One region of the Janibacter sp. RAF52 genome, then DNA from elsewhere that is predicted to be linked to it. Evidence: riboswitches for the same ligand, from Rfam matches in the RefSeq annotation. Region 1 holds a riboswitch; the other holds the start of a gene.
What was found. A riboswitch is a leader RNA that binds a small molecule or an ion and turns the genes downstream of it on or off. The one in region 1 is predicted to bind thiamine pyrophosphate.

Region 1 (14,949 bases):
TTTCGCTCGCTCTTCGCGGGGAGCGCGGGCCCGAGTACGCGCTGCACTACCTGCAGCGCGCCAGGTCCTTCATGGCCGCCCTCGCGCGGAGCGGCCGTGGCATGGGCTACACGATCGGCTGATCGCGCAGCGCGCGCGCCGCGAAGTACCCCTCGATCCGCTCCTCGTCCCACCGGTGCGCCTCGCGCAGCCCCTCGGCGAGCATCGCGAGGTAGGCCGGTCGGGGAGCGGTGTGCGGGACCGCGTGCATGCCGTGGGGCGCGGTGAAGGTGAGCATCGGCAGCCCCTCGTGCTCGCCGACCCGCACGAGCGTCTCGTAGTGGCCGGGCCCCGCCTGGTGGCGCTCGCCGGGCAGCCCGGTGAGCAGCACCTCCTCGAGCGGGTCGTCCGGGTCGGCCGGCCGGTGCATCTCCTGGTTGGCGACGTCGACGAACTGCCCGATCGTCAGCAGGTAGGCGCGGCCGGCGGTCTCGCCGGGGGAGTCGTGGTCGTAGAAGGCGACCCCGCCACCCCAGGTCCGCGACTCGCCGGCGAAGTACAGGCTCCCCGGCAGGGTCACCGCGTGATCGGCCGTCGGCATGGTCCGGTCGCGCGCCCCGGCATAGGTCCTCATCGATCCAGGCGGCGTGCCACCGGCGAGGTAGCAGCCGAGACGGCGGCGGGACATGTTGGAGCCATAGCTGACGTACCACAGGTGCGAAGGGAGCATCCCTCCCATTGTCGTCCGCGCACCTCCGGACGGCCACACAGCCCCCGCTTGGGCCGGTCCGCCGAGCCGTCTGCGGCACAATCGAGCGCGTGCCGCACCTGCTGGACATCGGGTCCCGGAAGTTCTGGACGATCACCGGGCGATCCGTCGACCTCGATGGCGACGAGAGCTGGCTCGACGGCCCCGTGAGCGGCTCGCCACGGGTGGCCAAGGACTGGCTGGCGGCCGAGGCCGCGCGCCACGGCGGTTCGGTGGTCGACGACGACCCCAGCGCGGGTCTGCTGCCGTCGATGTCGCTCCTCGACGGGCCAGGCTTCGACGCCGCCCGGCTGCACCCGGCGGTGCGTGACTTCTACGAGCACACGGCCTCGTGGCGGATGGAGGTCTGGTCGGCCTGGTCCCCGCTCTTCTGGCCGGGCGGGGAGCTCGTCGCCAGACTCTGGGGGAGGCGGGTGGAGCAGCTGGCCCTGCCGATGCGCCCGCTCGACGTCGCCCACGGCATGGACAGCGTCGTGACCCCGATCCTCGACGCGCAGGGCGAGCAGGTCGCCGCCGCGTGGACCCGCGCCCTGCGCGCCACCGGCCGCACCGTCTTCAGCGGGGCCTACGCGACGCGGACCCTCCCCGGGGCCGACCGCCCCAGCGTGCACGTGACCTTCCCCCTCGAGTCGGGCAACCTCCAGGTCTTCCTGCGGCCCTCGGTCCTCGACGGCGGTGGCTTCCTCCTCGAGTCGCTCGGTGGGCGGTTTGGCGAGGACGGTGCCTACGTCGTCGTCCGGGGGCGACGCAGCCACGCGGCCAAGGTGCCGCTGCGGGAGACCTTCCACATGTACCTCGACCCGCAGGGGACGCTGCGCACCGACCACGTGCTGCGCATGTGGGACCGTCCCGCCCTTCGCCTGCACTACAAGCTGGAGCCCGCGGCATGATCCACAGCTTCCACCTGGCCCAGGTGCCCGCGCGCGTAGGAGCGGCAGTACTTCTGCGGCCGCGCACCCCGGCAAGCGTCCCCGGTCTCGACCACCTCGAGTGTCTCTCCCTCATGCGACTCGGGGCGCCCGTCGTCTCGCCCGAGCGACTCCAGCTGCGACGGCTGGCGGTCTTCGCCCAGTGGCGCGACGAGGATGCCCTCGTCCGCTTCCTCGAGCGTGACCCGCTGGGTCAGCGGCTCGACGCCGGCTGGCACGTGCGGCTGGAGTTCGTCCGGCGCTGGTCGACGATCGCGGCCTTCGACGGGCTGCCCGCCCGCACCGGCACCCTGGAGCAGGACGAGCCGGTCGTGGCCGTCACCCTCGCCCGCATGAAGATCCCCGAGATCCCGCGCTTCCTGCACCACGGCCGCCCGGTCGAGCGCCTCGTCCGCGACCACCCCGGGGTGACGCTCGCCGCGGCCGCGCTGCGCCCGCCGCGGACGATCTCGACCTTCTCGATCTGGCGCAGCGTGCGCGAGATGGGCGAGATGGTCCACGGCCGCTCCGAAGTGCCTGAGCCGGACCGGCACTCCGCGGCGATGCGCGAGCGGGAGCGGCGCGACTTCCACCACGAGTTCGCGACCTACCGCTTCCGACCGCTGTCCGAGCACGGTTCGTGGCTGGGGCGGTCGGATCTCGTGCCTTGGTCGGACCCGGCCAGCTCCTCCGCCAGCCCGAGCAGGATCCCGTCGGGCCCTCGCACGTAGCAGAGTCGATAGGCGTCCTCGAAGCGCAAGATCTCGGTGCTCACCATCTCGACGCCCTTGTCCTGCAAGCGATCCAGCGTGGCGTCGAGCTCGTCGACGGCGCACATCACCCGGAGGTAGCCGAGCGCGTTGACCGGCGCAGTGCGGTGGTCGGCGACGACCGGTCCTCCACGACGATGCCGACGTTGTCCATCCTCAGGCCCATCACCCCAGCGTGGGGCCGCGTGGGTCGGCGCTCAGTCCCCGTCGGAGAGCATCCGGCGGTGCGCCGCCTGCCGCCGCTCGGCGACCCACCGGTGGTCCCGGACGGCGACCGCAAACTCCGCCACCAGGTCGGCAGCCGTGCTGTCGAGGTGCAGGTTGCGCCGGCCGACAGGTGAGTCCTGCGACCACGGGCGGCTCACGTCGATCCGCCGCGCCAGGTCGTCGAGGTACTCGGCTCCACTGCACTCGTACCCCTCGACCTCCGCGGGCTCCAGCCGGACGAGGCACGACCCGTCGACCATGCTGCTGCGGACGTACCGCGACTCGAGGTAGAGGTCGTCCCCGCGCCGCGCGAGGAACCACGACCCCGGTCGGTGGTCGACGTAGCGCAGCGCATCCGCGGCGGCGGCGATGCGGGCCGCATCGCCCCACTGCTCCACGGGCGGGATCGCCTCCATCGGTCGCCGCCTGGCCTCGTCGTACATGACGTGGCCGAAGGTGGCCGGCCCGTCCCGATGGAGGGTGAGCGCGCTGATCCGACCGCAGTCGGAGCAGTCGAGCTGGCTCTCGACGCGCTCCATGAGCCCGGAGCGGTGCAGCAGCTGGAGGTCCGCGAGCGGCGCGGGGGAGTACGTGTCGGAGAGCAGGCCGTCGTCCCGCCTGCGGTGCAGGGCAACGACGGTCGCGTCGACGTCGAGCCCGTCACCGGCGGGTGCCCGCACCGGCAGGTCACCGCAGACGGGGCAGGTGTCGTCGTCCGGCTGGCAGGCGCGTCCCGGCTGGTCGAGGGTGACGGCGAACTCGACGAGGTGCCCGGGTTCCGTCCACCGACCGTCGAACCGGCAGCGCACGAAGCCGCCGTCGCGCTCGAAGTACGCGTACCTCCCGCCGAACCTCGGCCTGGCGTCCACGGCCTTCGCGAGGCCGTCCAGCGTCGTTCGTCGACCGGCTCGGCCGAGCCAGTCGCGCAGGTCGATCCCCGTGCGGGCGAAGGGAGTCGGCCGCACGTGGAGCAGCACGGCCACGACCGCGCCGTCGTGCAGCACGATCTCCCCGCCCGAGGCGAAGGTCAGCCGACGCGAGCGGTGAGCGGGCTCGTCGACGAGCCGCTCGTCCGTGGCGACGGGGGTGCCGCCGAACAGGTCGACGAGCTCCCGCACGGTCGGGTGGTCCTCGCTCGCGCCGAGGGTGTCGAGGAGCAGCTGGAGGCGGGTCATCAGTTGAGGATCTCGGTCTGCCGGAGCGTCCCGAGCCGCGCGCGCCAGGCCTGCCTCGCCGCCGGCGTCAGGCGGGTCCAGTCGTCGACCACCGGCACGACGCGAAGGGGGGTCGTCTCGTCCATGGCCTCAGGCTAGGCCCGCCGGTAGCGTCAGGTCATGGACCACCGGACAGTTCCCCGTGCCGCCGCGCTCGCCGCGGCGACAGCCCTGCTGGTCGGCTGCTCGGGGGAGGCGACGGACCGTGGTACCTCCGGGTCCGGCACGACGACGTCGGGTGCACCCCCTTCGTCCTCGTCCGGCAGCGCGCCGCCTGACGTCGTCACCGGCCTCGACGCCCCGTGGTCCATCGTGGTCGACGACGACATGACGCTCGTCAGCGAGCGCGACTCCGGCCGCGTCCTCGAGGTCACCGATGATGACGGCGGCACCCGCGAGGTCGGCACCGTCGAGGGCGTCTCCGCGGGAGGCGAAGGGGGCCTGCTCGGCCTCGCCGTGCACGACGACCACCTCTACACCTACTTCACGAGCGCCGACGACAACCGCGTCGTGCGCCACGAGCTGACCGGCGAGCCGGGCTCGCTCGCTCTCGGCGACGCCGAGACGATCCTCGACGGCATCCCGTCGGCGAGCTTCCACAACGGCGGTCGGATCGCCTTCGGGCCCGACGACATGCTCTACGTGACGACCGGTGACGCCGGCGAGACCGACCGCGCCCAGGACCCCGAGAGCCTCGCCGGCAAGATCCTGCGGCTGACGCCCGAGGGCGAGGTGCCCGAGGACAATCCCTTCGACGACTCGCTCGTCTGGACCCTCGGCCACCGCAACCCGCAGGGCATAGCCTGGGACGACGACGGGACGATGTATGCCAGCGAGTTCGGCCAGGACACGTGGGACGAGCTCAACGTCATCGAGGCCGGCGCCGACTACGGCTGGCCGACCGTCGAGGGCGCCGCCGACGACGGGCGCTTCACCGACCCGGTGCAGCAGTGGGCGACCGACGAGGCGAGCCCGAGTGGCATCGCGATCACCGACGACAGCATCTGGATCGCCAACCTGCGTGGCGAGCGGCTGCGCGAGGTGCCGCTCGACGACCCGAGCACCTCCACCGAGCACCTCGTCGGCGAGCACGGTCGGCTGCGGGACGTGGCGGTGGCACCCGACGGCTCACTGTGGGTCCTCACCAACGACACCGACGGTCGCGGCGACCCCGACGACGGCGACGACCGCATCCTGCGCTTGGGCGTCGTCAGGAAGGCCTGATGCCGCCGTAGCGGTGGTGCGCGGCGGCGAGGAGCTCGTGGAGGCGCCGCCGTCCGCCCGTGTAGCCGTGCTCGAGGACGTAGCCACCGGGCCCGAGCGGGCCGTATCGCGGTGGGCGCCGGCCGGCAGCCAGCAGGGCTCGGTCTCGCGCCTCGATCGCCTGCGGTGTCAGGACGTAGGTCACTGATCGCGGGCCGGGGCGGTAGGGCGCGCCGTGCATGCTCATCCGCTCGAAGCCCACCCGGGCGATGCCCGTCCACGGAACGTGCGAGCGGATGACACCGCCGGACTCCGTGGACAGACCCTCGCGGGAGAGGACGAGGGCCTCCCGACGGCGCAGTCGCACGACGACGGCGACGGGCAGGACGGCGCAGCCGAGCACCGCGACGGCGGAGGCCCAGGTGACGGGGTGCGCGAGCGCCACGCCCATCCGGTCGCGGCGCAGCCCGTCGCCGACGGCGAAGACGAGCCAGGCGAGCAGGCCCGCCCCGACGAGCAGAGCCAGCACGAGGAGGCCGAGCGCGTAGGCGCGTGAGCGGGCGATGCGGACCTGCCCGCCCGCGTCGAGCACGGCCATCGCCTGGGGCAGGGGTGGCGGGCCGCTCATCGTCCGGTGCGCTCGACGTCGGCCATGAGGACGGCGGGCCAGAGGTGGACCTCGGCTCGGGTGCTCGCCACCTGCAGGGTGGCGCGGGGGAGCAGGTCGAGCAGCGTCTCGGCCGTCGACAGCGGGTGCGCCGGGTCGTCCGTCCAGGCGAGGATCGTCGTCGGCAGGTCGATCGAGCGCAGTGCCTTGCGGTCGGGCAGGTCGCTGCGGGCGGCTCCGCGGAAGACCCACGGCAGCAGGTCGGTCCGCACGTCGGGCACGGTGTCGGGTGCCCCGGCGGTCGCCGGCGGCGCGGGTGCAGCGGCCTGGGCCCGCAGCAGTAGCTCGACGCCGTGGGTCTCGACCGCCTCGGCGGACCGCTCGTAGTCATGCGCCCTGGCGGCGCGGGTCTCCCAGGCCGTCGGGGGCACGATGAGTGTCAGCCCGCTGAAGCGCCCCGGCTCCAGCAGTGCCGCGTGCAGCAGGGTCGCACAGCCCATCGACGGCCCGACACCGTGCACGCGCTCGCCGGGGAACCACGCGTGGAGCAGGGCGAGCAGATCGTGGGCGAGCCGGGGCCACGCGTAGTCGTCGGCCACCGGTCGGCCGGTCGACCGGCCGTGCCCGCGGGCGTCGTAGCGCAGCAGTCGGGTACCGCTCAGACCGCGGCCGAGATCGAGGTCGAGGACCCGGTCGCGCTCCCGGCTGGAGGTCAGGCCGTGGAGCTGGACGACGGGGTGTCCCCCTTCGTTGCTGTACTCCGTCTGCAGCCGGGCGCCGGGGACGTCGAAGTCCGTCACGGGCCACCTCCTCGCCCGGCGCGCGGTCGGCACCGTGCGGCTACGGTAACCGCCATGAGGCTGTCCAACGTCGCCCACCTGCGGCTGCCCTTCGGGAGGCTCCTGGGTTACGACGTCACCGCCCGGCGCACCGGTCGCCCCCTGCCCGTCTCCTTCGACCAGCAGCGTCACGTGAGCGCTGGCGAACGGCCCGGCTCCTGGATGGCGATCTGCTTCACCCTGCCTGCCCCGGTTGCGCGGCAACGACTCTCGGCGGCCTGGCTCGCGGTCGTCGCCCGCCACGGCACCCTGCGGTCGAGCTTCTCCGTCGGCCCCGACGGGCAGCCGCTGCTCGAGGAGATCGAGGTGACGCCGGGGCAGTGGGTGGAGCACCCGATCGCCACCGGGCAGGCGGTCAACGACGCGGTGCGCGACGTCCTCGACGCCTCCTGCACCCCCTTCGCCACGCCCTCCCACCGGCTGTGCGTCCTGGAGACCGCGACCGCTCCGACGATGATCATCGGCGCCGACCACGCGCACGTCGACATGTGGTCGATGCTCGTCGTCATCCGCGACCTGCTCGCGGCCCTCGAGCTGACCGACGGCGACGAGGTGCCCGAGCTCACGCTCGTTCCCCCCTTCGCCGAGCACACGACCGCCCTGCGCCACCGCGACCCGGCGCCCGAGCACGTCCAGCGGCGCTGGGCGGAGGTCCTGGCCGCGAGCGGCGACGTCATGCCTCGCTTCCCGCTGCCCCTCGGCGAGCCGGTGCCGCAGGCCGAGCGGGTCGAAGTCCGTGACGTGCTCGACGTCGACGGCTCGGCGGCGCTCGCCGCCCAGGCACGTGGCGACGGCGTCTCGACCCTGGCCACGGTCGTCGCCTCGATGACGGCGGTGACCCGCAACCTCGCGGACGTGCCTCTCCGCGCGGTCTTCCCGGTACACTCGCGCTACGACGCGACGTGGCACGACTCGGTGGGCTGGTTCATCGCCAACTCCGTCCTCGAGTCCGCGGACCCCGACCCGAGCGCCTGTGCCGACGCTGTGAAGGAGGCGGTGCAGCTCGGCTCGTGGCCGCTCGCCGAGGTCTTCGCCCCGTGGGGCGGCATGCCCGAGGCGCCAGGCATGTTTGCGGTCTCGTGGCTCGACCTGCGGCGCCTGCCGGTGAGGGTCGACGCCGCGGGCCTCGACGCGCAGTACGTCGGCGCGAGCATCCGCTCCGACGGCGTCATGCTGTGGTTCATCATCGACGAGACCGGGCTGCACCTGCGCTGCCGCTACCCCGACACCGACGAGGCCCGGAGACACGTCGGCGGGTGGCTCGATGCCCTGGTGCACGATCTGAGGACCCGGGCCACCGAGTCCGTCGGTGGTGTCCTCGAGCTGGGGGAGCGTCGCTTCCGGGTCCGCCGGGCCGTGCGCGGCGACGTCGCGGCCATCGTCGCGCTTCTCGCCGACGACGAGCTCGGCGCGGCGCGCGAGGGCGACGACATCGCCCACTACGAGCGGGTCTTCGATGCGGTCGACCGCGACAGCGCGCAGTACCTCGCGGTCGTCCGGGACGAGCGCGACCGGGTGGTCGCCACCATGCAGCTGTCGATCATCCTCGGCCTGTCGCGCCGCGGCGCCACCCGACTGCAGGTCGAGGGCGTGCGGGTGGCCTCTGGTGAGAGGTCGGCCGGGCTGGGGACGGCGATGCTCGAGTGGGCCCACGAGCACGGGCGCGCGCACGGCGCGGCCCTGTCCCAAGTGACGACCGACCGGGTACGGACCCGGGCACACGCCTTCTACGAGCACCTGGGCTACGAGGCGAGCCACCTCGGTCTCAAGCGTCCGCTGTGACACGCCCCCTCGTCAGGGCAGGCGACCGCTGCGCATGAGCTGCTCGAGCAGCCGCACCGCGGCGACCGCGGCGGCGTCGGGGACCCGCACCATCCGGTCGATGTCCGCGGCGATGAAGCTCGTCTCGACCCGCTGGCGCCCGACGCCCTCGATGCGCGAGGTCGTGCTGGCGGAGGGACACGGCCGCCACCGCAGTCCGCGTCGACCGGCCGGCAGCGCCCGCCCGCTCGGGACGGCCCGCTCGATAGGCTCGCGGTCATGCACCCCATGCGCATCCGGGCCAACCAGACCATCGCCATCCTCCTCGTCTGCCTCGGCGTGGTCTCGCTCGCCGTCGGGATCCTGGCGCAGTCGGCGTCAGTCGTCGTCGGGGTGGTCCTCGCGGTGCTCGGCGTCCTGCAGCTGATCAACCCCATGGTGCGGCTGGAGCCGCACGAGGCGCGCGTCATCAGCCCGATCGGGATCACGATGCGCCGCTTCCCGCTGCGCGGCCCCCTCGACCTCGTCATCGACGGCAAGAACCTCGTGCACGTGCCGACGGGCAAGCGCGTGACGACCCTGGGCTTCGGCGTGCACCAGCCCGACGTCGAGGCTCTGCGCCACGTCATCCCGACCGCTCAGCGCTGAGGCGAGGGTCGCGGGAATGCCATCCGGCGCGCTCCCCGTTGTACCCACCATGCGCGCCATCACCTACGACCAGTACGGCACCACCGACGAGCTGCACCTGAGCGACCTGCCGGTCCCCAAGGTGGGCCCGAGCGAGGTCCGCATCCGGGTCACCCGGGCCGGGGTCAACCCCGTCGACTGGAAGGCCATGTCCGGCGGTCTCGACCCGATGCTCTCCGCCGACTTCCCGGTCATCCCCGGCTGGGACGTCGCCGGCGTCATCGACGCCGTCGGCCCGGACAGCCCCGAGTTCAGGCCCGGCGACCGGGTCGCCGCCTACGCCCGCAAACAGGTCCTGTCGGCCGGCACCTTCGCCGAGTACGTCACGGTCCGCGTCGACGACGTGGCAGCCGTCCCCGACGAGGTCACCGACGACGTCGCTGCGGCCCTCCCGCTCGCCGGGCTCACCGCCCTTCGTGTCCTCGAGACGCTGGCCGTGACGAAGGGGGACACCCTCCTGGTCCACGCCGCCTCCGGTGGCGTCGGCTTCGCCGCCGCCCAGCTGGCAATCGCCGCCGGGGCCACGGTCGTCGGCACGGCGTCGACGGCCAACCACGACAAGCTGCGCGACATCGGCGTGACGCCGGTGGAGTACGGCGACGGGCTCGACGAGCGGCTGCGCGACGTGGCGCCAGAGGGCTTCGACGCGGTCGCCGACTTCGTCGGCGGGGTCCTCGACGTCAGCCTCGCGGTGCTGCGCGAGGGCGGTCGCCTCGCCTCGATCACCGACCCGGCCGTCGAGGAGCACGGCGGCCGCTGGGTGTGGGTGCGGCCCGACGGGGCCCGCCTGGCCGACCTGCTCGACGAGGTCGCCGCCGGCCGGTTGATCGTCGACGTCGACCGGACCTTCCCGCTCGAGGACGTGGCGCAGGCCTTCGCCGCCAGCCAGTCGGGCGACGTGCGTGGCAAGCTCGTCATCGAGGTCGCCGACTAGGGTGCGGCCATGCCGCCGATGACCATCCGCCACAGCCGTCCCATGGCCATCACCTTCGTCGCCCTGGGCGTGCTCATCGCGCTCGTGTCCCTGCTCACCTCGGCGTGGGTCACCGTCGCGGCGGGCGTCGTGCTCACCGCCCTCGGCATCCTCCAGCTCGTCAACCCGATGCTGCGGATCGGGGTGGACGAGGTGCGCATGTGCAACCCGCTCGGCATCACCTTGCGCCGGTTCCCCGTCACCGAGCCGCGCGACCTCGTCCTCGACGGCAGGAACCTGCTCCACGTGCCGACCGGCAAGCGGGTCGCGGCACTCGGCTTCGGCGTGCACCAGCCCGACGTCGACTCGCTGCGGCAGGTCGTCCCCTTCGTGCCGCGTGGCTGACGAGGTCTCCTCCCGGGCCCGCCGCGACCGGCGTCGCCGCCAGTACCTGTCCCTCGGTCTCGGCGAGCTCGCCGCGGCCGCGGTCTTCGTGGGGGTGGCGCTCTGGCACGGCGCGCCCCTCGACACCGGCGGCCGGCTGGCCGTCCTCGGTGCCGTCGGGCCGCTCGCCGTCGTCCTCGTCGCCGCCGGCACCTACTGGCTGCTGGCCCGACGGTGGGTCGGCGTCGGCGTGATGCCCCTCGGGCTCGCCCGCGCGTACCTCGCCCTCGGGGTGCTCGCCGTCATCCTCCTCGCGGCCGGGCTCGCGGCGGTCGTCGCGGGCGCTCCCTCCCTGGCGTGGCTCGTGCTGCTCCTCCTCGTCTGGGCCTTCGGCGTGGTCGAGGTCGTCAACTACGCGCTCCGCCGCCTGGCCTTCCCCGCGCACCGGTGGGTGGCCGGGGTGGCGCAGGGACGCGTGCCTCAGCTGGCCGCCGACGTGCGGGCGGCCCTGATCGCGCGGTCCTAGGGTGGGTGCCATGGACGAGACCAAGGTCGTCACCGCATCCACCACCATCACCGCACCGCCCGAGGCGATCTTCGAGGAGATCGCCGACCCGGCGCGGCAGCTCGCCTGGGACGGCAACGACAACCTCGCGTCGTCCGCCTCCGGTCAGCGGGCCCGGGCCGTCGGCGACGTCTTCGTCACCACGACGACGCGGGGCAACGACCGCTACAACCACGTCGTCGACTTCGAGGAGGGGCGCCGCATCGCGTGGCGCCCGGCCGCGCAGGGGCAGGCTCCCTTCGGCCACGAGTGGCGGTGGCAGCTCGCCCCGACCGACGACGGTCGGACCCTGGTGACCCACACCTACGACTGGCGCGAGCTGACCGACGCGTCGCGGTACGAGCGGGCCCGCAGCACGACCGAGAGCAACCTGCGCGCCTCCCTCGACCGGCTCGCCGCGCTCTTCGGCTGAGCCCTGCGGGGCGCGTCGGTCAGTGGCCCGCCCCGAGCTCGAGCAGCAGGACGCCGACCATGATCAGTCCGATGCCCGCGAGCATCGGGCGGGTGAGCGGCTCGGCGAAGAGCACCCGTGAGCCGAGCGCGGTGAGCGCCACCCCGGCGGCCGCCCACGTGCCGTAGGCGACGCCGAGCGGCATCCCGTGCGAGAGACTCGCCGAGAGGGCGGCAAAGGCGGTGAGGTAGCCGACGCCGACGAGCCCGTACCACCGTCGGTCCTCGACGGCCGACCTCAACGCGAGGGTGCCGGTCACCTCGGCGCAGACGGCCACCGTGAGCCAGAGCCACCCGGTCACGCGCTCACGTCCTCGACCGGGGCGTGGCGGGTCCCCGTCTCGACGAGCAGCACCCCGGCGATGACGCAGCCGACGCCCAGGCCCATGACGGGGGTGAAGCGCTCGCCGAAGACGACCGTCGACAGGACCGTCTGAGGGTCACCCCGCACGCCGACCAGATGCCGTAGGCGACGCCCAGGCCCATCCCGCGGCGCAGGACGGCGGCCAGCAGGGTGAAGGAGGCCATGTACCCCGCCACGACGACGACGTAGAGCGCGGGTCGGTCCAGCGCGCCCTTGAGGCTCAGGGTTGCCGCCACCTCGCACAGGATCGCGGCGGCGAGCAGCAGCCAGGTCGTCATGGGAGGACTCTAGGTGCGCTCCGCGGGGACGTCGCCGGCTGACCGCCGGGTCGGCTCGACCTCAGGTGGTCGCGCGCCACCTGACGAGCTCGTGGAAATGGTGTACCGGCCCGGCGCCGGCCCCGATCTCGAGCGACTCCCCGTGACGCAGTGCTTCGGTGAGCCAGCCACGGGCCTCACGAACCGCTGGCAGCCACCCGTCGTGGCGCGGGCGAAGGGCGGCGATCGCCGAGCTCAGCGTGCAGCCGGTACCGTGCGTCGCCGTGGTCGCGACCCGCGGCCCGCGCAGCGCGACCGGTCCGTCGTCGTCGAGCCAGAGGTCGACCGACTCGGGACCGTCGAGGTGGCCGCCCTTGAGCAGCACCCGACGCGCACCGAGCTCGCGCAGCCGCCGGGCCTGCTCGGGCAGGTCAGCCGCGGCGGCGGCCGGTGGCTCGTCGAGCAGGACCCCGGCCTCGGGCACGTTGGGCGTCACGACGTCGGCGCGGGGCAGCAGCGCGCGCACCGCGTCGACCGCGTCTGGCGCGAGCAGCCGCGAGCCCGACGTCGACACCATGACCGGGTCCAGGACGACCGGTGTCGCAGCGAGCGGACCGGTCGTGAGCAGCTCGTGGACCACCTCGACGAGCGGTGCCGACGCGAGCATCCCCACCTTGACCACGTCGATGCGCACGTCGGCGACGAGGGTCTCGAGCTGGGCCCGCACGTGTGCGACCGGCGCCTCGTGCACGTCGGTGACGCCGGTCGTCGACTGGGCGGTGAGGGCGGTGATGACGCTCGTGCCGAAGGCCCCGAGCGCGCTGAAGGTCTTGAGGTCGGCCTGGATCCCTGCCCCGCCCGACGGGTCCGACCCGGCGATCGTCAGGGCCACCGGCGGTCGGGGGAGCGGGGCGGTCATGCCGCCACCGTAGCCATGTGGTTGTATCGGAGCACCCCCACGGGAGCTCGGGCACGAGCTGAGATCGGACTGACGCCGTCCGGACCGTCTGAACCTGTCCGGATCACGCCGGCGAAGGAAGAGGAGGCGCACTGGTGCGCACCGACGAGCAGACCGAGCTCCACCCCCAGCACCGTCGTGAGGTGCTGACCGACCCCCACGACCCGTCGATCGAGGTGCCGGTGACGGCGATCTCCCTGGCCGACAGCCCCGACGGCAGCACCAACGATGACGTGCACGTCTACCGCACGGCCGGCCCCGGCAGCGACCCCGAGGTCGGGCTGCCCCCGGCGCGGGCGGCGTGGATCACCGCGCGCGGCGACGTCGAGCCCTACGCGGGGCGACCACGCGACCTGCTCGACGACGGACGGTCCGCCGTGCGCCGCGGCGAGGCCTCCCGGGCCTGGCGGGGCGAAGGGAGGGACCCCCTTCGTGCCGTGGAGGGCCGCACCGTCACCCAGCTGCACTACGCACGCCGCGGCGAGATCACGCCGGAGATGCGCTACGTCGCTCTGCGAGAAGGATGCTCGCCCGAGCTCGTCCGCGACGAGGTGGCCGCCGGCCGCGCGATCATCCCGGCCAACGTCAACCACCCCGAGTCCGAGCCGATGGTCATCGGGCGGGCCTTCCTCACGAAGATCAACGCCAACATCGGCAACTCCGCCGTCACCTCCTCCATCGCCGAGGAGGTCGACAAGCTCACCTGGGCCACCCGCTGGGGGGCCGACACCGTCATGGACCTGTCGACCGGCGACGACATCCACACGACCCGTGAGTGGATCATCCGCAACAGCCCCGTGCCCATCGGCACCGTCCCGATCTACCAGGCGCTCGAAAAGGTCGACGGTCGGGCCGAGGACCTCACCTGGGAGGTCTTCAGGGACACCGTCGTCGAGCAGTGCGAGCAGGGCGTCGACTACATGACGATCCACGCCGGGGTGCGGCTCGCCTTCGTCCCGCTCACCGCTGACCGGGTCACCGGCATCGTCTCCCGCGGCGGGTCGATCATGGCCGGCTGGTGTCTGGCCCACCACGAGGAGTCCTTCCTCTACACCCACTTCGACGAGCTGTGCGAGATCTTCGCCCGCTACGACGTCGCCTTCTCGCTCGGCGACGGGCTGCGGCCGGGGTCGGTCGCGGACGCCAACGACGCCGCTCAGCTCGCCGAGCTGCGGGTGCTCGGTGAGCTGACCCTGCGCGCGTGGGAGCACGACGTCCAGGTCATGGTCGAGGGCCCGGGCCACGTGCCCCTGCACCTCGTCAAGGACAACGTCGACCTCGAGCAGGACTGGTGCCACGGCGCGCCCTTCTACACCCTCGGGCCGCTCGTCACCGACATCGCGCCCGGCTACGACCACATCACCTCCGCCATCGGCGCCACGGAGATCGCCCGCCATGGCACGGCGATGCTCTGCTACGTCACGCCCAAGGAGCACCTCGGCCTGCCCGACCGCGACGACGTGCGCACCGGCGTCATCACGTACAAGATCGCCGCGCACGCGGCCGACCTGGCCAAGGGGCACCCGAGGGCCCGGGAGCGCGACGACGCCCTGAGCCGGGCCCGCTTCGAGTTCCGCTGGCACGACCAGTTCGCCCTCGCCCTCGACCCCGAGACGGCGATGGCCTTCCACGACGAGACCCTCCCCGCCGAGCCGGCGAAGACCGCCCACTTCTGCTCGATGTGCGGGCCGAAGTTCTGCTCCATGCGGATCAGCCAGGACATCCGCGACGCCTACGGGTCGGCCGCCGACCAGCGAGCGATCGCCGAGGCGGGCATGGCGGCCAAGGCGCGCCAGTTCGTCGAGCTCGGCTCGAGCGTCTACGTCCGTGACGAGTCGACCCGATGAGCCTCGTGCCCGACCTGCCACCGGCGGGACGCGCCGCCGTGCGCGCCGGGGTCGTCGGCAACTACGTCGACCAGGTCAACATCTTCCTGCCCGTCGTCGCGCTCGCCCCGGCGCTCGTGACGCTCGCCGGGCCGCACGCCGGCGTCACCTCCGGCGCCCTCGTGGTCGTCGCCACCCTGCTCGGCCGCCCCGTCGGGGCGATGGTCTTCGGGCGGATCGCCGATCGCGTCGGCCGCACCCGCACGACCCAGGTGGCCATCGCCGGCA
Region 2 (14,949 bases), on a different contig from region 1:
CAGCGGTGGCGGCGCTCGCCGCCAGCGTCGTGCGGGCCGAAGGGAGGGCCCGCCGCCGCAGACCCACGGCCCCGAGGACGAGGCCGAGCCCGCCGAGCGCACCGACCCCGAAGCGCCACCCCACACCGGTCGCCGCCTCACGGATGACGCGCGAGCGCTCCTGCGGGCTGACGTCCAGCTCCGTCGCACCGAGGTCGCCGGAGGCGACGAGCTGGGTGATCTCGGGCTTGACCCGCGGCGAGACCTGCACCCCGGGCGCGACGCCGGCGAACTGCGCGGACACGCTGCCGACGACGGTGTCCGTGCCGATCCGTGAGCGGTCCGCCCAGCTCGGGGAGAGGTGCACGTCGGCGGCGTAGTAGTCGGTTTCGACGGTGACGGGCCAGAGCGAGGCGGTCGCGAGGCCACCGAGCAGCGCCGCCGCGGCCACGAGCAGGGCGAGCGCGGGGGTCCTCAGGCGGGCGAGTCGACGCACGTGACCACTGTAGGCAGGCTCGGGGAGACCCCTTCGCTACTCGTGGGTAATAAGTATTAGAGTCACCCCATGGATGCAGACGCCATTGTCGTGGGCCACGGGCTGGCCGGACTCGTCGCGGCGGCGGAGCTCGCCGACGCCGGTCGCAAGGTCCTCCTCGTCGACCAGGAGAGCGAGGCCAACCTCGGGGGGCAGGCGCACTGGTCCTTCGGAGGACTGTTCTTCGTCGACAGCCCCGAGCAGCGCCGCCTCGGCATCAAGGACTCCGCCGAGCTCGCGCACTCGGACTGGATGAACACGGCCGGCTTCGACCGCGACGAGGACCACTGGCCGCGGCAGTGGGCGCAGGCCTACCTCGACTTCGCCGCCGGCGAGAAGCGCTCCTGGCTGCACCAGCAGGGCATGCGCTGGTTCCCCATCGTCGGCTGGGCCGAGCGGGGCGACGGGTCAGCGCACGGGCACGGCAACTCCGTGCCGCGATTCCACATCACGTGGGGCACGGGGCCGGGGGTCGTCGCCCCTTTCGCCCGACGGGTCGCCGAGGCCAAGGAGCGCGGCCTGATCACCTACGCCCACCGCCACCGCGTCGACGAGATCATCGTCGAAGGGGGTGCCGTCGTCGGCGTCCGCGGAGCCCGGCTCGCGGACGACGGTGCCGAGCGGGGCGTCGCGACCAACCGCGACAGCATCGGCGGCTTCGAGCTGCGCGCGCCGGTCGTCCTCGTCGCCTCCGGCGGCATCGGCGGCAACCACGACCTCGTGCGCGCCAACTGGCCCGAGCGCCTCGGCGCGCCGCCGAAGCACATGGTGACCGGCGTGCCCGCGCACGTCGACGGACGCATGATCGGCATCACCGAGGCGGCCGGCGGCAACCTCATCAACCGCGACCGCATGTGGCACTACGTCGAGGGGATCCGCAACTGGGACCCCATCTGGGCGCAGCACGGCATCCGCATCCTGCCCGGGCCGAGCTCGATGTGGCTCGACGCCGAGGGCAACCGCCTGCCGGCGCCGCTGCTGCCCGGCTACGACACCCTCGGCACGCTGGAGCACCTGCGCGCCACCGGGCACGACCACTCGTGGTTCATCACCAACCGGTCGATCGCCGGCAAGGAGTTTGCCCTCTCCGGCTCGGAGCAAAACCAGGACCTCACCGGCAAGGAGGTCGCGGGGGTCATCCGCAAGCGCTCGCTCGCCGACGTCACGCCGTCGATGCAGGCCTTCCTCGACCAGGGGGCTGACTTCGTCCAGGCCGACACCGTCGAGCAGCTCGTCGCCAAGATGAACGAGCTCGTCGAGGACGGCGAGCCGCGACTCGACCCCGCCCTCGTGAAGAAGCAGGTCGACGAGCGCGACGCCCAGCTCGACAACCCCTACGGCAAGGACGCTCAGATCGCCGCGATGCGCGTGGCCCGCTCCTACGTCGGGGACAAGATCTCCAAGCGGGCCTACCCGCCGCACAAGCTGACCGACCCCAAGAAGGGCCCGCTCGTCGGCGTCAAGCTGCACATCCTCTCCCGCAAGACCCTCGGCGGCTTCGAGACGGACCTGTCGGCACGGGTGCTCGGCAGCGACGGCCAGCCGATCGCCGGTCTGTACGCGGCCGGGGAGGCGGCGGGATTCGGCGGCGGTGGCGTGCACGGCTACCGCGCCCTCGAGGGCACCTTCCTCGGCGGGTGCATCTTTTCCGGGCGGACCGCCGGTCGGGCGATGGGCGCCGAGATCGGCGACTGACGAGAGCCCACGCGTGCAGGTGACCGGCGTAGGGTGACGCCGGTCACGACGAAGGGGGACGCTGCATGTGGGCAGCGCTGCGGCACCGCAGGGGGCAGGTCATCGCCCTTGCTCTCGTGTCCGCCCTCGTCGTCACGTGCGCGGTCTTCTCCCCGGTCTTCGCGCGCAGCATCGACCAGGCCCTGCTGCGGGTGCACGTCACCGAGGCCGACCCGGCGGCCACGGCCATGGCCATCGCGCGCAACCGCACCTCGACCGACCGCGACCTGCGCCCCGGGAGCGTCGCGGAGGCCGTGCCGGCGGAGCTGGCCGAGGTCTCCCGGGAGCCGATCCAGATCATGCGCCACTCGGGCGACGTCGTCCCGGCGCCCGGCAAGAAGGCCTCGCCGGTCGTCGTGCGCTCGCGCACCTCGGTCTGCGAGCACCTCGAGGTCGCGGGGGACTGCCCGTCGGCGGCTGGCGAGGTCCTCGTCTCGTCGGCCGACGCCAAGGCATGGGGGTGGAAGGCCGGGACGAAGCTCGCTGTGCCGCAAGGCAAGTGGGGGCGCTTCGACCCCGACCCGCCGCCGGTCGAGCTGAGGGTGGTCGGGACCTACACGGTGGTCGACGACCCCGACTACTGGCTGGGCGACCGGCCCGACGGCAAGTCGGGCGTCACCGCCCCCGACCTCGACAACCTGCCGCTCATCGACGACCTCATCACCGACGAGGCCACCTTCGCCGATGCCTTCCCCAAGGCGACCGCGCTCGTCGTGCTGCCGCTCGACCGGGAGGCCGCCACGCTCGACTCCCTCCCGCTGGCCGCGCAGGCCGTGGAGGGGATGCGCGAGGAGCACCCGGAGCTCGACGTCGACGACACCGCGACGACGCTCATGGACGGCATCGCGACCGGGCGCGACCAGACGGCGGTCATCGTCCCCTTCGTCACCGTGCAGCTGGCGCTGCTGTCGGTCCTCGTCCTCTTCCTCGTCGCCCAGGCCGCCGTGGACCAGCGTCGGCACGACGTCGCCCTCGCCCGGCTGCGGGGCCGCTCGCGCAGCGGCGCCCGCCGGCTGCTGCTCGCCGAGCTGCTCGTGCCCGTGCTCCTCGGGGTGCCGCTCGGCGTCGTCGCGGCCCTCGGCCTCGCCGTCCTCGTCCGGCGTCTCATGCTCCCGGCAGGGCTGCCCTTCGAGGTGCCGCTCGCCGCGCTCGGGTGGATCGTCGGGGCGCTCCTGCTGTCGGTGCTCGCCGTGCACCTCGCCGCCCGCCCGGTGCTGCGCGAGCCGGTCAACGACCTCCTCCGGTCCGTGCGACCGAGCACGGCCGGGGGGTCCCGCACGACCGAGGCCGTCGTCGTCGTGCTCGCCGTCATCGGGGTCGTCGGGCTGGCCACGGGGGCGCTCTCCGGCCCCGCCGCGCTGGCCACCCCGACGCTGCTCGCCATCGCCGTCGGCGTGCTGGCCGCCCGTCTCGTCCCGGCCCTCGCCGCCCGCCGCGCCCGCTCGGCCATGCGTCGCGGCCGGGTCGCCGCAGCGCTCGCCGGGCACGGCATCGGGCGTCGGCCCGCCGCCCGACGGGTGCTCACGGTGACGACTGTCGCCACGGCTGTGGCGATCTTCGGTGCCAACGCCGTCGTCGTCGCCGACCGCAACCGCGAGGCCAGGGCAGACCTCGAGACCGGCGCGCCCGCCGTGCTCACCGTCGACTCGACGACGGCCCCCGCCCTGCTCGACGCCGCGCAGCTGCTCACCGACGACGGCATCGCCGCGGCACCCGTCGCGCTCATCCGGCCGCGGGCCCGCGACGCCGAGGCGACCCTGGCCACCGACCACGACCTGCTCGCGCGGGTCGCCCACCCCGACACGGTGGCCGGCCTCGACCTGTCCCCGCTCCGGCTGCCCGAGCAGGCGCCCATCCCGATCCCCGGAGCACGGGCCACCGCCCACGTCTCGTGGGACCTCACGACGAGCACCGGTGACGCCGACCCCGCGCTCGTCGTCGACATGACGACGGCCGACGGGGCCAGCCGCAGCGCCACCCTCGCCACCCTCGGCCCGAAGACCTCGGGCAGCCGCACCGTGCGCGCAGACCTCTACTGCCCCGAGGACTGCCGGCTCGCCGGGCTGCGCGTCGCGACCTCCGGGGCGACCGGCACCGAGGTCACCGGCACGGTGACGATGACCGGCCTGGCCGTCGACGGTCAGGAGCTCCCGGTCGCCGATGCGCAGACTTGGGCGTCCACCCGCACCGGCGACGGCACGGGGATCACGACGAAGGTGACGGGGGACTCCCTTCGCCTCGACGTGCAGGCGGCCGACGGCGGCGACGTCTCGACGTGGGTCACCGACGTCCCCCGCCCCCTGCCCGCCATCGCCTCCACCCCGGGGCCGAAGGGGGAGGTGCGCCAGGTCGTCGACGTCTCCGGCGGTCAGACCGAGGTGCGCATCGCCGACGTGCCGACCCAGCTGCCGAGCGTCACCGATCGCGGGGTGCTGCTCTCGCTGCCCGCCCTGGCACGGGTCACCGGTGACCTCGACACCGTGCGCACCGAGCGGCAGATCTGGCTCGCCGACGCCTCTCCCGCAGCCGTCGACCGCGCCACCGCGCTGCTCGCCGAGGACGACGTCACCGTGCGATCGGTCGTGACGAGCGCCCAGGCGGCGAGCGTCTACGACCGGTCGGCCTCCGGCTGGGGACTGCAGCTCGCCCTCATCGGTGGTGGCCTGGCCGTCGCGCTCGCCGGCCTGGTCCTCGTCATCCTCGCCGTCACCGGGTGGCGGGCCGCCGCACGCGACCTCGCCGCCCTGCGGATCAGCGGGGTGAGTCGCGCCGCGGTCGCCCGGGCGACGCGCACTGAGCACCTGACGACCGTGGTCGTCGGGGTCCTCCTCGGTGCCGCCTGCGCGGTGGCGGGGTCGTGGATCGCGCTGCCCTCGATCCCGCTCTTCACCTCACCCGCCCGCGTGCCGCGGGCGGACCTCGCCCCGGACTGGCCGACCGTGCTCGCCGCCACGGCCGGGGTGACCCTCGTCCTCGTCGTCATCGCGTGGCTGCTCGCCGGAGTGGTGCTGCGCCGGGTGCGCCTCGGCGCGGCACGGGGGGAGCTGGGATGAGCGGGCTGCCGGTGCGCACCCACGGGCTCGTGCACATCTACCGGGCCGAGGGCCACGACGTCGCGGCGCTGTCCGGCGTCGACCTCACCGTGGCCGCCGGCGAGCGCATCGCTCTGCTCGGCCCGAGCGGCGCCGGCAAGTCGACGCTGCTCGCGCTCTTCGGGGGTCTGCTGCGCCCGAGCGCCGGCCGGATCCACGTCGGCGACCACGAGCTGTCGGCCATGACGGAGGCGCAGATCGACGGCTTCCGGGCCGGTGAGGTCGGCATCGTGCTCCAGGGAGCGGCCCGCAACCACCTGCCGTGGCTCACCGTGCGGGGCAATGTCGACTTCGCGCAGCGGCCGGCACGGCGCAGCGGTCGGCCGGTGCCGCCGATCGACGACCTGCTCGCCCTCCTGCGGCTGTCCGACGTCGCCGACCGGCGTCTCGAGGGTCTGACCCCTGGCCAGCTCCAGCTCGCGGCGCTCGCCGTCGCCCTCGCCGGCGGCCCCGGCCTGCTCCTCGGTGACGAGCCGACGAGCCAGCTCGACCACGACGCCCGTGACATGGTGCTCGAGGCGCTCGCGGAGGTGAGCGCCGATCTCGGCACGACGGTCGTCGTCGTCACCCACGACCCGGACGTGGCCGCCGCCTTCCCCCGCACCGTCACCATCCGCGACGGCCGGGTCGGGGGCGAAGGGCGCAGCGGCGAGGAGTACTCGGTCGTGGCCGCCGACGGCTCGCTGCCGCTGCCGCCGCCGGCCGTCGAGGCCTTCCCGCCCGGCACGCTCGTGCGCGTGCACCGCACCGACGAGGGAGTCTGGCAGCTGCTCGTCGACGAGGAGGACGCATGAGCACGCCGATCGACGGACCGGACACGGCCCCGCTGGTGCTCGCTGACGTCACCGTCCGCTACGGCGACGTGGTCGCCGTCGACGGGGCGAGCGCGACCGCCCGGCCGGGGGAGATCACCGCGGTCACCGGGCACTCCGGCGCGGGCAAGTCGTCGCTCCTGTGGGCCGTCGGCGGGTTGCTCGAGCGAGGGCAGTCCAGCGGCTCGATCACGCTGGGGCACCAGGCGATCGGTGACGAGGAGAGCTCCCGCGCCGCGGGGGCGGTGCTCATCCCGCAGGGCAGCGCGCTCGCCGAGGTGCTCACCGCCCACGACAACATCGCCGTGCCGCTCGTGGCCGCCGGCACCGCCGGTGCCGCGGCGAGCGCGCTCGCCGACCGCGCGCTCGCCTCGGTCGGTCTCGACGAGCACGGTGGGCACCTCGCCGAGGAGCTCTCCGGCGGTCAGCGGCAGCGCGTGGCCGTCGCTCGGGGACTGGCGCTGTCCTCCCTTCGGCTGGAGCGGGGTGGGCTCGTGCTGCTCGCCGACGAACCCACCTCCGAGCTCGACCACGACACCCGCGAAAGGGTCGTCGCACTGCTCACCGACGTCGCGCGGCGCGGCGCGATCGTGCTGCTCGCGACCCACGACCCCGAGGTCGCCGAGGTCGCCGCCGCCCGCTGGCACCTCGACGACGGGCACCTCACCGCATTTCCCTAGGGAAATGCGGTGAGGTGGGCCGTATTTCCCTAGGGAAATGCGCAGGTGGGGCCGTATTTCCCTGGGGAAATGCGCAGGTGGGGCCGCATTTGCCTAGGGAAATGCGCAGGTGGGGCCGTATTTCCCTAGGGAAATGCGCAGGTCAGGGGGTGAGGAGGATCTTGCCGATGTGGCCGCTCGCCTCGAGCTCGCGGTGGGCGTCGGCGGCCCGGTCGAGCGGGTGGCTGCCCTGGACGATCGGGCGCACCGCGCCGGCCTCGATCAGGGGCCACACGTGCTCGCGGACGGCGGCGACGATCGCCGCCTTCTCCCCGGCGGGGCGGGCGCGCAGCGAGGTCGCGATGACCGCGGCGCGCTTGCTGAGCAGCTTGCCAAGGTCGAGCTCGCCCTTGCGGCCACCCATGAGACCGATGACGACGAGACGGCCTGCCGTGGCGAGCACGTCGATGTTGCGTGGCAGGTACTTCGCGCCCATGAGGTCGAGCACGACATCGGCGCCGTGGCCGTCGGTCGCCGCCCGGACCTCCTCGACGAAGTCCTGCTCGCGGTAGTTGATCGCGATGTCGGCCCCGAGCTCGCGGCAGAAGGCGAGCTTGTCCTCGCTGCCCGCGGTGACGGCGACCCGGGCTCCGGCGGCCTTGGCCAGCTGGATCGCCATCGTGCCGATGCCGCTCGACCCGCCGTGGACGAGGAAGGTCTCGTCGGGCTGGAGGTTGGCGGTCATGAAGACGTTGGACCACACCGTGCACGCCACCTCGGGCAGGCCTGCGGCAGAGGTGAGGTCGACTCCCTTCGGTATCGGCAGCAGCTGGGCCGCCGGCACGAGGACCCGCTCCGCGTAGCCGCCGCCGTCGACGAGCGCGCAGACCTCGTCGCCGACGGACCAGCCCTCGACCTCGGGGCCGACCTCGAGGACCCTGCCCGACACCTCGAGGCCCGGCAGGGGGGAGGCGCCCTTCGGCGGCGGGTAGTGACCCAGCCGCTGCATGACGTCCGCGCGGTTGACGCCGGCGGCGACCATGTCGACAACGACCTGGCCGGGCCCGGCGGTGGGTGCCTCGACCTCCGTGATCTGCAGGACGTCGGCGTCGCCGGGCTCGGTGATGGAGATGCCCTGCATCACGACTCGAGCCCCAGCTCCTTCTCGACGTCCTCGCGCATCGGCTTGGGCAGGTGACCGGCGGACCTCTGGTAGATCGCCGCCGCCTGACGGGTGGTCATCGTGCGGGCCAAGCCGACGGCCAGACCGGCGAGGGCCGCATAGGCGAGGGCCTCCCCGAAGGAGGTGTTGGGGTTGGTCGGGTCGATCTCGGTGTCTCGGCCGGCCTTCTTCCACACCTCGGTGATCACCTTGTTGGCGACGATGCCGGCGAGGATCGCCGAACCGCTACCCAACAGCTTCCACACCACGTTGCCCATGAGGGGTCCTTTCGCCACGCGTGAGAGGTGGTCACGGTCCGCGCCACCCGGTACGGGACCAACCCTGCCACAGGCCTATGCTGGAGGGGCACGACAGGGGAGCGCAGCAGCGCTGAGAGTGCGGGCGACCGCAGACCCTCGTACCTGATCCGGTTCGCACCGGCGTAGGGAGTCGAGTCTCACGGACCGTCGTCGCCGGACGGCCTCGCCGTCGCGGGTGGCGTCGGCCCGCCCTGTGGAGTCACACCACACAGGAGAAGCACACATGACCACCACGAAGTCCACGGGCGCGACCCGCGCCGGGACCGTCCTCGCCACCCGTCCGCTCCTCGGCTGGCGGACCGTCGACCTGCTGACCATCGCCTTCCTCGGCGTGGCCTTCGGCGTCGCCTACTGGGGCTACGGACTGCTGTACAACGGCCCGATCTCCGCCCTCGGGCTCGCCTTCCAGCCCCTCTTCGGCCTCTTCGTCGGCTTCTGGTTCATCGCCGGGGTCGTCGGGGGCCTCGTCGTGCGCCGGCCCGGTGCCGCGATCGCCTGTGAGCTCATCGCCGCGACCGTCTCCGCGCTCTTCGGCAACCAGTGGGGCGTCACGACGATCGTCTCGGGCCTGGCCCAGGGGATCGGCGCCGAGCTCGCCTTCGCGATCTTCGCCTACAAGGCCTTCGGCCCCGCCGTCGCGGTCCTCGCGGGAGCCCTGTCGGCGCCCCTGGAGTGGGTCTACGAGATCGGTGCCTACTTCACCGACTGGGCATGGGCCTGGAAGCTCGCCTACCTGCCCCTCATGGTCGTCTCCGGTGTCGTCATCGCCGGCATCGGCGGGTGGCTGCTCACCCGGGCGCTCGCGGAGGCCGGTGCGCTCAACCCCTTCCCGCCCGGCCAGGAGGTCCTCGAGCGGAGGGCCGTCTGATCCCCGACACCACCGGCGGGCCCGCGGACCGCTCCGTCGCCGTCCGCGGGCTCACCTGGCGACCGGCCGGACGAAAGGAGCCGGTCCTGCGGGAGATCGACCTCAGCATCCCCGCCGGCCAGCGGGTCTTGCTCGTCGGGCCGAGCGGCTCGGGCAAGTCGACGCTGCTGCGGGCGCTCGCGGGACTGCTGCTCACCGTCGACTCGGGTGACCTCACGGGCACCGTCACGATCGAAGGGAGCCCGCCGGGTGAGCGGCCCGGTGCGGTCGGCCTCGTCCTCCAGGAGCCCGGGTCAGGCACCGTCGCCGCCACCGTGGGGCGGGACGTCGCCTTCGGTCTCGAAAACGTCGGGGTGGCCGCTGACGCCATGCCGGCCCGGGTCGCTGCCGCGCTCACCGCGGTCGGGCTCGGCGACCTCGACCCCGCGACGCCGACGAGTGCCCTCTCCGGCGGGCAGACCCAGCGCGTCGCGCTCGCCGGTGCGCTCGCCCTCCAGCCCTCGCTGCTGCTGCTCGACGAGCCGACCGCCATGCTCGACGAGACGAGTGCCGCCACCGTGCGCGACGCCGTCCTCCGTGGTGCCGCCGGCGTGTCGACCATCGTCGTCGAGCACCGCATCGAGCCGTGGGTCGAGCACTGCGAGCGGCTCGTCGTCCTCGGCCGTGACGGTCGGGTGCGGCACGACGGACCGCCCGCGGTCGTGCTCGAGGAGCACGGGCCGCGGCTCGCCGCGGAGGGTATCTGGGTCCCCGGGGTCGCCGCGCCGGAACCCCTGAGCGTGCCGCTCGGGCCGCTCGCCCGCCCGGTCGACGGGGGTGCCCCCCTCCTGCAGGGTGAGGCCCTGCGGGTCGAGCGCCGACGCAACCACCTCGACGGCAGCAGCGAGTCGGCGACCGCGCTCGTCGCGCAGCCGCTGGCCGTGACCGGCGGCCGGGCGACGGCGCTCGTCGGCCCGAGCGGCGGCGGCAAGAGCACCTGGCTGGCCGCGCTGGCCGGACTCGTCACCCCGGTCTCCGGCCGGGTCACCACGGCCGAAGGGCGTGAGGTCGGCGAGCTCCCCGCGACCGAGATCGCCCCGCTGCTCGGGTGGGTGCCCCAGTGGAGCTCCAGCGCGCTGCTCGCGCGCACCGTGCTCGACGAGGTGCTGCTCACCGGCCGCACGCTCGGCGAGCGCGACGAGGCCGCCGCCACGGACCGGGCCCGACAGCTGCTCGAGGCCCTCGGGCTCGCCCACCTCGAGCGGGCGGACCCGCAGACCCTCTCGGGTGGCGAGCAGCGTCGCCTCGCCGTCGCCGCAGCCCTCGCCCACGGTCCCGCAGCAGTGCTCGCCGACGAGCCGACCGTCGGGCAGGACCGCGGCACCTGGGCCGCGGTCGTCGGGCTGCTCCTTGCGCAGCGTGCCCGCGGTGGTGCCGTCGTCACGGCCACCCACGACCCCGACCTCATGGCCCTCGTCGACGCCGTCGAGCCGGTGTCACCCCCTTCGCCGGGGCCGGCCCGCTCCACGCCCCGCGCGGTCCTGTCGGCCTGTGGTCCGCTGTCGCTCTTCGCCGCCGCCACGATCCCGATGGTCGCCGCGGTGCTCTCGCCCGGCTGGCGCACCTCGCTCGTCGTCCTCGCGCTGCTCGGGGTGGGCGCGGTCATCGGGCTGGCCAACCGGCCCGGCCCCGGCTGGGTCGTCGGGCGGTGGCGCGGGTTGGCGATCCGGCTCCTGCCGGGGCTCGTCGGCGCGGTCGGCGTCGCATGGTCGACCTGGCTCCTCGGCTCGCGTGATGTCGACACGGCGTTGTCGGCCGCTCTGCGTCTGCTCGTCATCGTGGTGCCGTCGGCGATCACGCTCGCCTACGTCGACCCGGACGACCTCGCGGACCACCTCGGCCAGCGGCTGCGTCTGCCCGCCCGGCCCGTCGTGGCGCTCGGCGCCGCCCTGCAGCGGGTGCAGACCCTCGGTGCCGCATGGACCGAGATCGGCTGGGCCCGCCGGCTGCGGGGGCAGGGAGTCTCGTGGCGGCACCCGCGCACGCTCGTCGCGCACCTGTGGGCCTCGACCTTCGGCATGCTGCTGCGCTCCCTCGGGTCGGCTGCGACGCTCGCGGTGGCCATGGACGCTCGCGGTTTCGCCTCGTCCGCCCGCCGCACCTGGGCCGAGCCGGCCCCCTGGCGCCCGGCCGACAGCCTCGTCGTCCTCGCGGCGTGCCTGCCCGTGCTCGTCGTGGTCATCGCCCGTCTCTGAGGGCAGGATGGCAGGCATGGCTCGTCTGCTCGTCGTCCACCACAGCCCGACCCGGTCGACCCGCGCGCTGCTCGACGCGGCGCTCGCGGGGGCCCGGCACCCCGACCTCGACGGCGTGGAGGTGCACGTCGTCCCCGCCCTCGAGGCGAGCGCCGACGACGTGCTCGCGGCCGACGGCTACCTGCTCGGCACCCCGGCCAACTTCGGCTACATGTCGGGGGCGCTCAAGCACTTCTTCGACTCGACCTTCCTCCAGGTCGGCGGGGCACTCGACGACTCCGGCGGGGCCGGCGAAGGGGGCGGTGGCTCCACCGCGAAGCGGCCCTACGGGCTCTGGGTGCACGGCCGGTACGACGTCACCGGTGCCGTGCGGGCGGTGGGCTCCATCGTCCAGGCGCTCGACTGGCGTCAGGCCGCCGAGACCCTCGAGGTCGTCGGTGACGTCAACGACGCGGCGCTGGAGGCGGCGACCGAGCTCGGCGGCACGCTCGCAGCGCTGCTGAGCTGAGCAGCGCGAGCGTGCCTGCCCACCAGACCGGTGACACCGGGTGGTCTGATGGGCCCATGGCCTACTTCGAGCGCATCGACAGCCTGACCGTCCGCCCCACGGCGCACACCGGCGGCGCCTGGACACAGAGCGAGCAGCACATCGCGCCGGCCCTCGGCCTGCTCGCCCATCTCGTCGAGGTCGACCGCGACGCTCGCCGCGACGACGGGCTGCCGCTCGTTCGGCTGGCCTGCGACATCCTCGGGCCCGTCCCCGTGCAGCCGTGCACGCACGAGGTGCGCGTCGTGCGGCCGGGGCGGACCATCGAGCTCGTCGAGGCGACGCTCTCGCACGGGGGCCGCGCGGTCGCCGTCGCCCGGGCCTGGCTCGTCGCCGCCGGGGAGACCAGCGCCCTCGAGCACAGCGACCTGCCGCCCATGCCGGCGCCGGGTGACACCGAGCCGTGGGACCCGAGCAGCGTGTGGTCGGGAGGATTCATCGCGAGCGTCGAGGTGCGCCGCGAGGCGGTCGAGCCGGGGCGCGGGCGGGTGTGGGTGCGCACCGACGTGCCGCTGGTCGACGAGCCGCACAGTCACCTCGCCGCGACGGCTGGTCTCCTCGACATCGCCAACGGGATGAACGTCCTCGCCTCACCCCGGGAGGTCCTCTTCCCGAACGTCGATCTCACCGCGCACCTCTTCCGACAGCCCGAGCCGGGCTGGCTCGGGCTCGACACGACGGTCTCCTTCGGACCCGCCGGCCACGGGCTGACCTCGAGTGTGCTCCACGACGAGCGAGGGGCCTTCGGCACCCTCGCCCAGGTGCTCACCGTCCGGCCGGTCAGCCCTTCTGCGTGACCACGGACTGCAGCTCGCCGACGGTGACCTGCTCGGTGGAGGACATGATCTGGGTCGCCGAGCCCGTGGCGTCACCCGAGATCGAGATCTCCCAGACGTAGCTGGCCGTCAGGGTGTGCGTGCCGGCGGTGGACCAGCCGGAGGCGAAGCCGCAGGTCGGGTCCGACCAGCCGTGCGTCGCCGAGTCGTACTTGGTGCCGGTGGTCGTGCAGGTGGTCGTCGTGCCGTCCCCGAGCGACCACTTCACCTTGGAGACCTTGGCGGTCGCGGTCACGGTGTAGGGGCCGGCCGTGGCCGTGGTCGACATCGAGGGCAGCGCACCGCCGGTGCCGTCGCCGACCCACAGCCAGACGGGCAGGCCGACGGTGCCGCGGCAGGCGCCGGTGTCGGTCTGGCAGGGGGAGGCGCCGATCTCCGGTCGGCTGAGGTCGAGCCGGCTGATGGCGGTGATGCGGGCGCGGGCGATGGCCTGCGCAGGCGTCTCGTCGTCCGGCGCGTCCTCGGTCGCGTCATCCTCGCGGATGATGCGGTCGTTGTACGCCGCCATGCACGAGATGGACAGGGCGTCGCCGTCGCGCAGGCAGATCTCGATGACCTCCTCCATCGTGTACATGCGCGGTCCGGAGGAGGTCGAGTCGCCGGACTCCGACTGACCACCGGTGGTGCCGCCGCTGTTGTTGTTGCCGCCGCTGTTGTTGCCGCCGCTGTTGTTGTTGCCGTTGTTGTTGTTGCCGGACTGGCACCACTCGGCGCCGACGATGACGGAGCCACCTCCAGTGTCTCCCCGACCACCCTCTCGGCAGTCGGCCGTGGCGCTGGCCTGCGGGAGGGCGGGCGTGAAGAGCAGGAGGGCTCCGGCCAGGAGCGTGGTGGCTAGGCGTCGCACGGGGTCCCCTTCTTGTCCTTGTCAGGCAGGTTGCGCGACCGGTCGAGCTGCCAGGTCGTGCCGTCGTCGGTCGTGGAGTAGGTGTTGAGGTAGGTGTCGTGCCGAGGCTTCTTGGGCAGCACCTTGGTCGGGTCGTTGGGGTGCGCCGTGACGTCCTTGCCGTCGACGATGATCCGCGTGGTGTCGACCGTGCACGCATAGGCGGTGAGCTGCCCGCCTCCCGGAGCATCGGGGTCGGACTCGCCGAGATGCAGCGACTCGGTCGTGATCTTGCCCGTGAAGACCGCACCCGCCTCGGTGAAGTCGGCGGCTGCCGCGTCGAAGCGGGTGCGGAAGCCATCGGTCGCCCAGGTGGCGTCCTCGGGCAGGGGCTTGCTGGGGTCCGCGGCGCGAAGCTGCTTGTCGATGGCCCGGACCTGCTCCATGGCGTGCTCGTCGTCGGAGGTCGTCGAGGTGCTCGCCGTGGCGGACGAGGTCGGGTCGGACGTGCCGGACTCGTCGTCGCCGCAGGCGCTCAGGGTCAGCAGCGAGGCGGCGCAGGCCAGCGCGGCGATGTCTCGTGTGCGCACGCGGCGCATGCTCGTCCTCCCGATCGTGGTCGTCGATCCGGTCGGGCGCCGACTGCCAGGGCCCCACCTCGGGCCAGATTAGCGAGAACACGCCACGGGCGGCAGGGGAGGACTCCCCCTGCCGCCCGTGGCGTGCGTCTCTGTCGGGTCAGGCGTGCCGCGGGGTGTAGCGGCTGTGCCGTGCCGTGTAGCGCGAGTTGGAGCGGCGGATCGCGATGGCGCCGGCGACGACGAGCAGTGTCCAGACGCCGAGGGCGATCCAGCCGGCGAGCCAGGTGGCGGCCGCGCCGATGAGGACGACGGCGGCCAGCACACAGGCGACCGCGATGAGGTTGCGGCGGATGGCCGCGACCGACTCCGGGCTGGCGTGGCGGCGGCGCAGGTTGTGGCCCACGGGTGCGGCGACGTGCTCGACCTCGTCGACCGGCTCGGTGACGATCGTCTGGCCGGGGACGGCCGCCTCCTCGACGGCCTCGCGGTAGGCGAGTCGCGGGATGACCGCGGTGTCCACCGTGTCGTCGTCGGTCGCCAGCATGGCCTCGAGGTCCTCCGCCTGGATGGCCCAGGTCGGCAGGTCGGTCGGGGCGGTGCGGGGAGAAGTCGTGCGCGCCGTGCTCATGAGGGCTATGATCCCGCGCTTCCCGGCCGTTGTCGTGCACGTCCGGCGCCCGGGCGTGTCTCGAGTCGCGCCACCTCATCGGCCTCACGTGCCACACGTGTCTCGAGGTCCTTCGTGCGGTCGCGGGCGGCGACGA

Region 2: linked by a shared signal. The riboswitch ahead of AB4Y78_RS08300 (ECF transporter S component) and the one ahead of thiC (phosphomethylpyrimidine synthase ThiC) in region 1 are both predicted to bind thiamine pyrophosphate.

Annotation. Positions count from the first base shown of each region.
Region 1 covers NZ_JBFRDY010000004.1:126,330-141,278, forward strand. The annotation lists gene AB4Y78_RS07345 (histone deacetylase) at 107-709, opposite strand; gene AB4Y78_RS07350 (hypothetical protein) at 799-1,638, shown strand; gene AB4Y78_RS07355 (hypothetical protein) at 1,635-2,387, shown strand; gene AB4Y78_RS07360 (hypothetical protein) at 2,624-3,808, opposite strand; gene AB4Y78_RS07365 (hypothetical protein) at 3,808-3,933, opposite strand; gene AB4Y78_RS07370 (PQQ-dependent sugar dehydrogenase) at 3,968-5,071, shown strand; gene AB4Y78_RS07375 (hypothetical protein) at 5,058-5,678, opposite strand; gene AB4Y78_RS07380 (alpha/beta fold hydrolase) at 5,675-6,457, opposite strand; gene AB4Y78_RS07385 (GNAT family N-acetyltransferase) at 6,512-8,278, shown strand; gene AB4Y78_RS07390 (hypothetical protein) at 8,291-8,542, opposite strand; gene AB4Y78_RS07395 (hypothetical protein) at 8,537-8,905, shown strand; gene AB4Y78_RS07400 (NADP-dependent oxidoreductase) at 8,955-9,878, shown strand; gene AB4Y78_RS07405 (hypothetical protein) at 9,888-10,262, shown strand; gene AB4Y78_RS07410 (hypothetical protein) at 10,255-10,767, shown strand; gene AB4Y78_RS07415 (SRPBCC family protein) at 10,778-11,218, shown strand; gene AB4Y78_RS07420 (DMT family transporter) at 11,238-11,558, opposite strand; gene AB4Y78_RS07425 (hypothetical protein) at 11,555-11,707, opposite strand; partial or broken gene AB4Y78_RS07430 (SMR family transporter) at 11,755-11,898, opposite strand; gene thiD (bifunctional hydroxymethylpyrimidine kinase/phosphomethylpyrimidine kinase) at 11,960-12,796, opposite strand; TPP riboswitch at 12,826-12,933, shown strand; gene thiC (phosphomethylpyrimidine synthase ThiC) at 12,931-14,682, shown strand; gene AB4Y78_RS07445 (MFS transporter) at 14,679-14,949, shown strand, end outside.
Region 2 covers NZ_JBFRDY010000005.1:39,826-54,774, reverse strand. The annotation lists gene AB4Y78_RS08335 (metallophosphoesterase family protein) at 1-475, opposite strand, end outside; gene AB4Y78_RS08330 (FAD-binding dehydrogenase) at 545-2,209, shown strand; gene AB4Y78_RS08325 (FtsX-like permease family protein) at 2,275-5,301, shown strand; gene AB4Y78_RS08320 (ABC transporter ATP-binding protein) at 5,298-6,134, shown strand; gene AB4Y78_RS08315 (ATP-binding cassette domain-containing protein) at 6,131-6,832, shown strand; gene AB4Y78_RS08310 (NAD(P)H-quinone oxidoreductase) at 6,975-7,952, opposite strand; gene AB4Y78_RS08305 (DUF4235 domain-containing protein) at 7,952-8,251, opposite strand; TPP riboswitch at 8,337-8,439, shown strand; gene AB4Y78_RS08300 (ECF transporter S component) at 8,517-9,161, shown strand; gene AB4Y78_RS08295 (ATP-binding cassette domain-containing protein) at 9,074-11,395, shown strand; gene AB4Y78_RS08290 (flavodoxin family protein) at 11,412-11,903, shown strand; gene AB4Y78_RS08285 (thioesterase family protein) at 11,960-12,739, shown strand; gene AB4Y78_RS08280 (hypothetical protein) at 12,723-13,625, opposite strand; gene AB4Y78_RS08275 (hypothetical protein) at 13,613-14,194, opposite strand; gene AB4Y78_RS08270 (hypothetical protein) at 14,343-14,813, opposite strand; gene AB4Y78_RS08265 (hypothetical protein) at 14,819-14,949, opposite strand, start outside.